2 regions of the Ideonella sp. genome follow, and region 2 is predicted to be linked to the other one. Evidence: riboswitches for the same ligand, from Rfam matches in the RefSeq annotation. Region 2 holds a riboswitch; the other holds the start of a gene.

Region 1 (4,378 bases), on a different contig from region 2:
GCAAACTTGTCCGCCAAGCAGCCGGGCTCGCTAAGTGATTGATTTACCTACTCCCTGGTTGGCAGGGCTACCGTGTCACCACACCAATAGCCACCCGCCAGATGATGATGGACCCCCTCCCACAAAACACGAGCGCTGGTTGTGGCCCAGCGCCCCTTGTCGTTGCTGTTTGCGGGTCGGTTGGCATTGGCTACGAATCCGTTGCCAATGCCTGATCTGTTGGTCTGTCGATGGCAGAGCCGGGTCGCCGTGGTAGCGCTCAAGCGCTACCCAACCGGCCAACGCCGACCCCTCCAGCTCAGCGCATCACGATCAGCTGAACCCGCCGGTTCATGCTGCGGCCTTCGCTGGTGCTGTTGTCGGCCAGGGGCGCAGATTCGCCGTAGCTGATCGTTGCCATGCGCGCCAGCGGCAAGCCGGCGCGGGCCAGGTGCAGGCGCACGGCTTCGGCCCGCTTGAGGCCCAGTTGCTGGTTGATCGTGTCGCTGCCGGTAGCGTCGGTGTGGCCTTGGATTTCAACGAACACCGGCTGGTTGTCGGCCTTGAGCTTGGCCACGAGTTGATCGAGTTCTTGGCCGGCCTGCTCGGTGAGCTGGGCGCGGCCCGAGCTGAACTTGATCTTGTCGTCGGTCAGCAGTGTGCTCATCAGCAGGCCGGGCGGCGCCGGCAGATTGGCGGCGGCCTGGGCGCGCGCCGCAGCCTCCTTCTCCAGCGCCGCGATGCGCGCCTCGCTGCCTTGCGCCCGGCCATCCAGGGCCTTCAGGCTGGCGTCCTGCGCCTGCACGCGGGTCTGCACCGGAGCGATGGACTCTGTGACGAATTCTTTGGTGGCACAAGCGCTCAGCAACATGACGCTGCTGGCGGCGATCAGGCTCGAAAGTCTCAACATCGGTGGGCTCACAGAGAAAGAAAGTGGTGTGACTTTAGTCAGGCCTCCGGGGAAAACGTACCGAGCTGTGAGCAATCCTCTCGCCGTTAACCGGGGCGAACAAACCTTACCGTTCTGCGCCACGGCGCTACGGTGCCACGTGCACAGATCGGCTGGAGCCAACCCCACAGGCCTTCGGCGGCCCGCCTATAATTTCTGCGTTTGGTGCTCGCGCCTGGTCTCAAGCCTGGCGCAGTTAAACGGGAATCAGGAAGGGTCGTTCCAACGGACACCACCCCAACCTGAGCTGCCCCCGCAACGGTAAGCGGTCGAGATCGCACGCAGCATTCGCTGCAGCGCTCTCGCTTCGAGTCACATGCCCACTGGGTGCTCAACGCATCTGGGAAGGGTTCTCGAAGCGCACCGCCAGCCCGGATACCGGCCAACAAGGGAGCACGCTCGCGTGCTTGGTTGCAGGCGCCTGCGGGGAAGCAGGATCCTGGTCGTATCCGGTCGATCCCATGTTCCATTTTCTGGCGCAGCCTGCGCACCTGTACCCGCCCGTGGCGAAGACGATGTTCGTCTGCCCGTGCCCGGTACAGGCGCCGTGAACCCGGTCGCCCACTGTCCGGCGCTGATGGTCAGCGCCCCGGCATCCGGCCAAGGCAAGACGAGCGTGACGGCCGCCATCGCGCGCGCCAACGTGCGCCGAGGCCGGCGCGTGTGCGTGTTCAAGACCGGCCCCGACTTCATCGACCCGATGATCCTCGCGCGCGCTTGCGGCGGGCCGGTGCATCAGCTCGACCTGTTCATGGGCGGGCTGGCGCATTGCCGCGGCTTGCTGCATGCGGCGGCAGCGTCGGCAGACCTGGTCCTCGTCGAGGGGGTGATGGGCCTGTTCGATGGCCAGCCCAGCAGCGCCGACCTAGCTTCTGCCTTCGGGTTGCCGGTGCTCGCGGTGATCGACGCCAGCGCCATGGCGCAGACCTTCGGCGCGCTGGCACATGGCCTGGCCACGTTTCGCGGTGACACACGTGTCATGGGCGTCGTGGCCAACCGCGTCGGCAGCCCGGGCCATGCGCGCATGGTGGGCGAGAGCTTGCCGGCGGGCTTGCCGCTCGTCGCCGCGTTGCGCCGCGACACCGAGCTCAGCCTGCCCGAGCGCCACCTCGGGCTCGTGCAGGCGATGGAGCTGCCCGAGCTCGACGCCTTGCTCGACCGCTGGGCCCATGCCTGGGACGACGCCACTGGCGGCGCCTTCGAGCCCTCACCCATCGCCTTTGAAGCGCCGATGGGCGAAGCGATGCCGCCGTTCGCCGAGCGGCCTCTTGACGGCGTGCGGATCGCCGTTGCGAACGACCCCGCGTTCTCGTTCATCTACCCCGCCAACCTCGACGTGCTGCGCCAGCTCGGCGCCGAGCCGGTGTTCTTCTCACCGCTGACCGACGCCGCGCTCCCATCGTGCGAGGCCTTGTGGCTGCCCGGCGGATACCCCGAGCTGCATGCGCCAGCGCTGTCCGGCAACGCGGCGATGGGCCGTGCCATCCGCCACCACGTTGCGCAGGACAAGCCGGTGCTGGCCGAATGCGGTGGCCTGCTCTACCTGCTGGAATCGCTCACCGATGTGGCCGGGCAGCGCCACGCGATGGTCGGCGCCCTGCCCGGCCATGCCGTGATGCGCCAGCGCTTTGCCGCGCTCGGCCTGCAGGCGGTGACGTTGCCCGAGGGCGAGCTGCGCGGCCACAGCTTTCACTACTCGACGTTGAGCACCGAGATGCAGCCTGTCGCGCGTGGGCGCAATCCCAACGGCGGCAGCACGGCCGAGGCGGTGTACCGCCAAGGCCGGCTCACGGCGAGCTACATCCACCACTACTTCGCGTCGAACCCGCGGGCCACCGCTGCGCTGTTCCGGCCGGGAGCGCATTGATGCCGAACCGGCCCATGCCACACCCAGACAACCTGGCGGCCCGCTGCGAAGCCGGCACCGTCTGGTTCGTTGGCGCCGGCCCCGGCGACCCCGATCTCATCACGGTGAAAGGCCGCGACCTGATCGCGCGGGCCGGCGCCGTGCTCTTCGCCGGCTCGCTGGTCAACAAAGCGGCGACGCGCTGGGCCCCCGCGGGCTGCACGATCGCCGACTCCAAGGACATGACGCTGGAGCAGATCGCGGGCTGGCTGGTCGAGCAGGCCGGCCAGCACGAGACCGTGGTGCGGCTGCAGACCGGCGACCCGGCGCTGTACGGCACCTTGATCGAAGTCGTGCAGCCATTGGACGCCGCCGGCGTGCTGGTGCGCGTGGTGCCGGGGGTGTCGTCGGCCATGGCCTCGGCGGCCGCGGCGGTCGAGAGTTTCACGCTGCCCGAGCTGACGCAGACGGTGATCTTCACCCGCATGGCCGGCCGCACGCCGATGCCCGCAGGCGAGTCGCTCGATGCCCTCGCGCGCCACGGCTGCACGATCTGCATCTTTCTCTCGATCACCCTGCTCGGCCAGGTCGTTCGCGATTTGCGCGCAGGCGGCTGGGCGGAGGACGCGCCGATCCTCGTCGTGCACAAGGCCAGTTGGCCGGGCGAGGAAAAGATCGTGCGCGGCACGCTGGCCGACATCGCGCAGCGCTGCCGCGACGAGCGCATCGTGAGCCAGGCCATGATCATCGCGAGCCCGGCGCTCGGCGCCCGCGACTGGCCCGAGCTGACCAAGTCGAAGCTCTACGACGCGCGCTTCACCCACCGGTTCCGGCGCGCCTCGGTGCCGCCGGGCCCCACCCCGGAGACAACGACATGACCGACACCATTTTGCTGATCGGCCACGGCTCGCGCGAGGCCGAAGGCAACGACGAGATCCAAGCTTTCGTGGCGCAGTGGCGCCAGCGCCAGCCGACCTGGCAGATCGAGGTCTGCTTCATCGAGTTCGCCGAGCCGGGCTTGCATGACGGCCTGCTGGCCGCGGCACGCCATGCGCGCCGTGTGCTGGTGCTGCCGCTCATCCTCAACGCCGCCGGGCACGTGAAGATGGAGATCCCCGAGGCCATCGAGCACACCCGCGAGCACGCGCCGGGCACCGAGTTTCTCTACGGCCCGCATCTCACCGCGTGCGACCCCATCCTGGCCATCCTCAAGCGGCGGCTGGCCGAGGCCATGGCCGAGCTGGACATGCCCGACCCCACGACCACCGGCGTGGTGGTGCTGGGGCGAGGCTCGTCGGACCGGCAAGCCAACGGCGAGATGGCCAAGATGGCGCGCTGGCTGCACGAAGAGACGCGCCACGAGCTGGTCGACCTGGCCTTCACCGGCATCACCTACCCACGGCTCGAGCGGGTGGCACAACGGCAAGCGATGCTGGGCATGAAGCAGATCGTCGTGCTGCCGTACTACCTTTACACCGGCACGCTGGTACAGCGCATTGCGCGCCAGGTCGAGCACCTGCGCCTGCAGTACCCGACGATCCGCTTCGCCAGCACGGCGCACTTCGGCCACGAGCGCGAAATTTTCGAGCTGATGGAGCAGCGCG
Region 2 (4,378 bases):
CAGCGAATCGACGAACCGGCGCGCTTCGGGGCTGAGCGGCGACAGGCCGAGCGAGATTTCATTCGAGACCAGCACGATCGGGCCCGGCGCGGCGCGCAGCGCGTCGCACAGCGCGGCCTGGCGCGCCAGCCACGCCGCGTCGCCCAGCGCCGCACCGGTCAACGGCATGCGCAGCTGGGTCAGCCACAGCGTCAGGCAATCGACCACCAGCAGCCGGCGCGGCGCGCTGTATTCGCGCAGCGCCTGCGGCAGTGCGTAGGGCACCTCCAGCGTCGTGAGCTTGGGCACGCGGCGCGCGCGCTCTGCCTGGTGACGCGCGATGCGCTGGTGCATCTCGGCGTCGCCCGGCAGCGCGGTGGCGATCAGGCAGGCTTCACGCACCGCACTCTGATCCAACCAGTCGGCCGCGCGCTGCTCGGCACAGCGCGACTTGCCGCTTTTTTGCCCGCCGAGGATCAGTTCATGCATGGACAGGAGCTTCTCGTCACAGCGCACGCACGGCAGAGCGCTCTTCGCCCTGCAGGCACTCCACCGAACCAAGCATCCACCGCGGATCCGGCTTGGCCGGTCCGCTGGTGGCGCCCCCTGGGGGGAGGCGCCGAAGGCGCTTCGGGGGGGTCATAGTTCGTAGCGAATGCCCAGCCAGGCCTGGCGGCCCAGCCCCTGGTAGTCGCGCGCGGGTTGCAGGTCGACATCCGTCGCGTTGATCAGCTTGGCCTCCAGCGACCACTGCGGCGCGAACTGCCAGCGGGCCTTCAGGTCGAGCGTGGTCTCTTCGGGCAGCTTTGCGCCGCCGTCGGGCCGCTGGCCGACCTGCAGCAGCGCGGCGCCGAAGCGCCAATCGCCCATCACATAGTCGGCGCTCAGGCTGGCCTGGTGGGCAGCGCGGCGGTTCAGGCGCGCGCCGGTGTCGCTGTCTTTCGCATCGACGAAGTCAAGCTGCGCACGGAACTGCCAGTCGCCCCACTGGGCGCCGCCGTTGAAGCTGAAGCCTTGCAGGCGGGCACGGGCCACGTTGGCCGCGCAGCCGAACATGTAGGCCGGGTCGTCGGGGCATTGGGCGGCGTCGGGCTGGTAGCCGATCAGGTCGCGCATCTGGTTGCGCCAGACGGTGGCCGTCAGGTCGTAGCCAGGCCAGCGGCCTTCGACGCCCAGCTCGACGCTGCGGCCGCGCTCGGGGCCCACGCTGACGTCTTTGGGGTAGGTGTCGGGCGGAACGCCGTAGCCGGGGTAGTACAGGTCGTTGAAGCTCGGTGCGCGGAACGACGTGCCGGCCAGCGCGCGCAAGCGCCAGCCCTTGGCCAGCTCGAACGAGCCGCCGAGGCGGCCGGTGTCGACGCTGCCGTAGGCCGAGTTGTCGTCGTGCCGCCAATCGATCTGCGCCAGCACCGGGCCGAGGCTGCCGGCATAGGCCAGCACGACCGCATTGTTGTCACGCTTGACGTCGTCGAGATAGGCGCTGGTGTGGGCCTTCTCGGTCAGGCCTTCGTAGGCCAGCGTCAGGCTCTGCCCGGCCAGCGGGCGCCAGGTGGCTTGCAGGTCGAGCTGGTCGCGGCGGGTGCGGAACTGGTCGATCTGCGTGCCGCCGCTGTGCAGGTCGCTTTCTTGCGACGAGGCGCGCAGCGTGGTGACCCAGGCCGGGCTCCACTCGGCCCGGTAGTCGAGCGCAGCGACCTGGTTGTCGAGCTTGTTGTGGAAGTCGGGCGTCGCGTCTTGCGCGTAGTCGGGCGGCAGGAACTCGCTCGCATCGAAGCGCGCATCGAGCTTGCTGCCAAGCAGGCTCAAGCCGACCCGGTGACCCTCGGCCGGGCGCCAGCCGAGCTGGGCCTGCGCGGTGGTGCGGCGCGAGCCGTCCTTGTCGGGGTTGTAGTTGCCGAACTGGTCACCGGGGCGCAGCGTCGAGACACCGTCGAGCCGCTCATGCGACAGCGACGCAGCGACGTCCAGGTCACCGAAGCGGCCACTGCCGCTCAGCGCCGCCTCGCCGGCACCGTACTGGCCGGCCGCCAGCCAGGCGCTGGCGTGCGGCCTGCCGTCGCCGCGGCGGGTGAAGATCTGCACCACGCCGCCCGCACCGTCGGCGCCGTAGAGGCTGGAGCCGGGGCCGCGCAGCACCTCGATGCGCTCGATCGCGCCCAGGCTCAGGCCTTCGAATTCGACCTGGCCCAGCGTGGCCGAGCCGACGCGCACACCGTCGACCAGCACCAGCGTGCCGCCAACACCCATGCCGCGGATGAACAGCCCCGCCGAGGCGCCCGGGCCGCCGTTGCGCGACAACTGCAGGCCCGCTTCGCGGCGCAGCAGGTCTTCCAGCGAATCGGCGGTCGAGGCCTGGATCTGCTCGGTGTCGATGACGACGACGTCACCGGCCAGGCGGTTGGCCGCGATCGGCTCGCGCGAGCCGGTGACGACGATGCGCTCGCCGGCGGCGGCATCGGCCACGATCAGGGTCGAGGTGGTCTGGGCGCAAGACAGCGCGGGCACGGCGCAAGCCAGCGCCAAGGCGGCGCAATGCCGGGGTCGCAAGGAAGACATGGGGAACCAACGTACTGCGGGCGTGCATGCCGGCTTCCCCGCCGGCTCGCACTTCACAGCGCACCGCTGCGAGCGGCACGCCACCTTGTTGGCCGGTATCCGGGCTGGCGGTGTGGTCCCGTGATCCCTTCCCAGACGCAGACCGTGCGTCCAGTGGGTGTGTGTCACGAGCAGAAGGCGGTTGAGCCTTCTTACCGCTTACCGTTGCGGGGGCAGCGCAGGTTGGGGTGTTGCCGTTCTGTTGCCAGTAGACGCGACCCGCCCTGCTTCCCGTTGAACTGCGCCGACCAGAAGGCCGGAGCGAGCACCAACGGGCGAGATGATACCGGAGGGGCCCTGCACCAGGGCCGCGGCGCTTGCCGTCAGAGCACCAGCGCGTGGTTGTCGGGCTTGCAGCCGGGCGGCAGTTCGAGCAGGCGACCGGCCCAGGCACGCTCGGCACCTAACGCACAAGTGGTGCTCACCTCTGCCCCCGTGGCGAGTGCGCAGGCCTCGGCCAGCGGCACCGGCGCGGCCCAGCCGCTGTTGCGCGACCAGCCCAGCAGTGCCCCAGCGCGTGAGGCGCTGAGCACGAAGCCCTCGGGCGTGGCGGCGATGTCGCCGGCGTAGCCCGCGCCAACCGCCGGCGCGTCACCCGGCGGCGCCACCGTGCTCAACACCTGACCATCGAACAGCGCCAGCAGCGGCGTGCGGGCGCGCTGCGCGGGGTCGTCGTGCTCGGCCTGCAGCGCGATGCCGAGCGTGCGGCTCGGCGCATGCCAGGCCAGGTGGCGCAGCGACAGCCGTGGATCGGCCAACCGCCAGGGGCCGCGGCGCTGGCCGGTGCGCAGGTCGAACACGACCAGCGACGAATCCATCGTCGGCAAGGCCAACTTGGCGCGGCCGGTCTCGGGCCGGGTCGGCACGCCGCCGTTGGCGACGAAAAGCTGGTCGCCGACGCGCAGCATCTCGTGGCAGTCGGTGCCACCGGTCGGCCATTCGTCGCGCAGCGCCAGGGTCAACGGGTCACGCAGCGCGACGCAGCCGGCGTTGTCGTCGTGCGTCTGCTCGGTGCTGTAGAGCACACCGCCAGCGGCCGACGGCAACACGTGGCCGTTGAACTGGCGGCCCGGCTCGGCCCAGGCTTCGCGGCGCAGCTGGCCATCGGGCGACCAGCGCTGCAGCCACAGCCCCGGCCGGCGCGCCACCGTCAGCAGCTCGCCCGACGGCAGCTGGGCCAGGCCGTGGGCGCGTGTCGGCACGACGCGCCGGGCCGCGACCTCGAAGCGATCGCCGGCCTGTTGCCAGACCCCTGTGCACTGCACCCGCTCGGCGCCCGGCGCCTCTTCGCTCCAGGCCAGCGCCAGCCGCCACGGCGCGGCCGCCGGCGTGGTGGCCGCCCGCGCCGCCAGGAAGGGAAAGGCGCCGGCCGCGGCCAGGGCCTGCAGCCAGCGTCGCCGCCGGGTATCGAGGGGTGCCACGGTGCCTGCGCTCAATCGCCGTCGTCGGCCGAGAACTCGAGCTGGATCTGCATCTGCGCCGACACGTCGCGCGCGATCGTGTGGGTCACGAAGTCGACGCGTTTGGCGGCCTCCAGCAGCTGCGGGCCCGGCGTGGCCGGGGTGGCGCCCTGCAAGGCGCTGTCGGCCAGGCCGACATCACGCGCCATCGCATCGGCGGCGGCGGCCAGACCGCGGCTGCGCAGGTAGTCGGTCAGTGGCACGACGCCGTTAGGCGTGCCGGTACCGCCGGCGGACGGCTGGCGCAGGGCCTGCCAGCGCTCACGCCAGGCCAATGCGGTTTGCCCGCTGGCCGCGCGCGGCGCCTGGTCCATGCCCCAGCTGCGCACCGGCATCTCGAGGTC

The links. A riboswitch is a leader RNA that binds a small molecule or an ion and turns the genes downstream of it on or off. The one in region 2 is predicted to bind cobalamin.
Region 1: linked by a shared signal. The riboswitch ahead of ACE3SG_RS20105 (cobyrinate a,c-diamide synthase) and the one ahead of ACE3SG_RS24230 (TonB-dependent receptor domain-containing protein) in region 2 are both predicted to bind cobalamin.

The regions. Positions count from the first base shown of each region.
Region 1 is NZ_JAYSDQ010000016.1:10,601-14,978, forward strand. It holds gene ACE3SG_RS20100 (OmpA family protein) at 299-889, opposite strand; cobalamin riboswitch at 1,075-1,330, shown strand; gene ACE3SG_RS20105 (cobyrinate a,c-diamide synthase) at 1,506-2,795, shown strand; gene cobM (precorrin-4 C(11)-methyltransferase) at 2,810-3,652, shown strand; gene ACE3SG_RS20115 (sirohydrochlorin chelatase) at 3,649-4,378, shown strand, end outside.
Region 2 is NZ_JAYSDQ010000022.1:36,481-40,858, forward strand. It holds gene ACE3SG_RS24225 (bifunctional adenosylcobinamide kinase/adenosylcobinamide-phosphate guanylyltransferase) at 1-468, opposite strand, end outside; gene ACE3SG_RS24230 (TonB-dependent receptor domain-containing protein) at 619-2,535, opposite strand; cobalamin riboswitch at 2,608-2,862, opposite strand; gene ACE3SG_RS24235 (DUF1513 domain-containing protein) at 2,898-3,995, opposite strand; gene ACE3SG_RS24240 (imelysin family protein) at 4,007-4,378, opposite strand, start outside.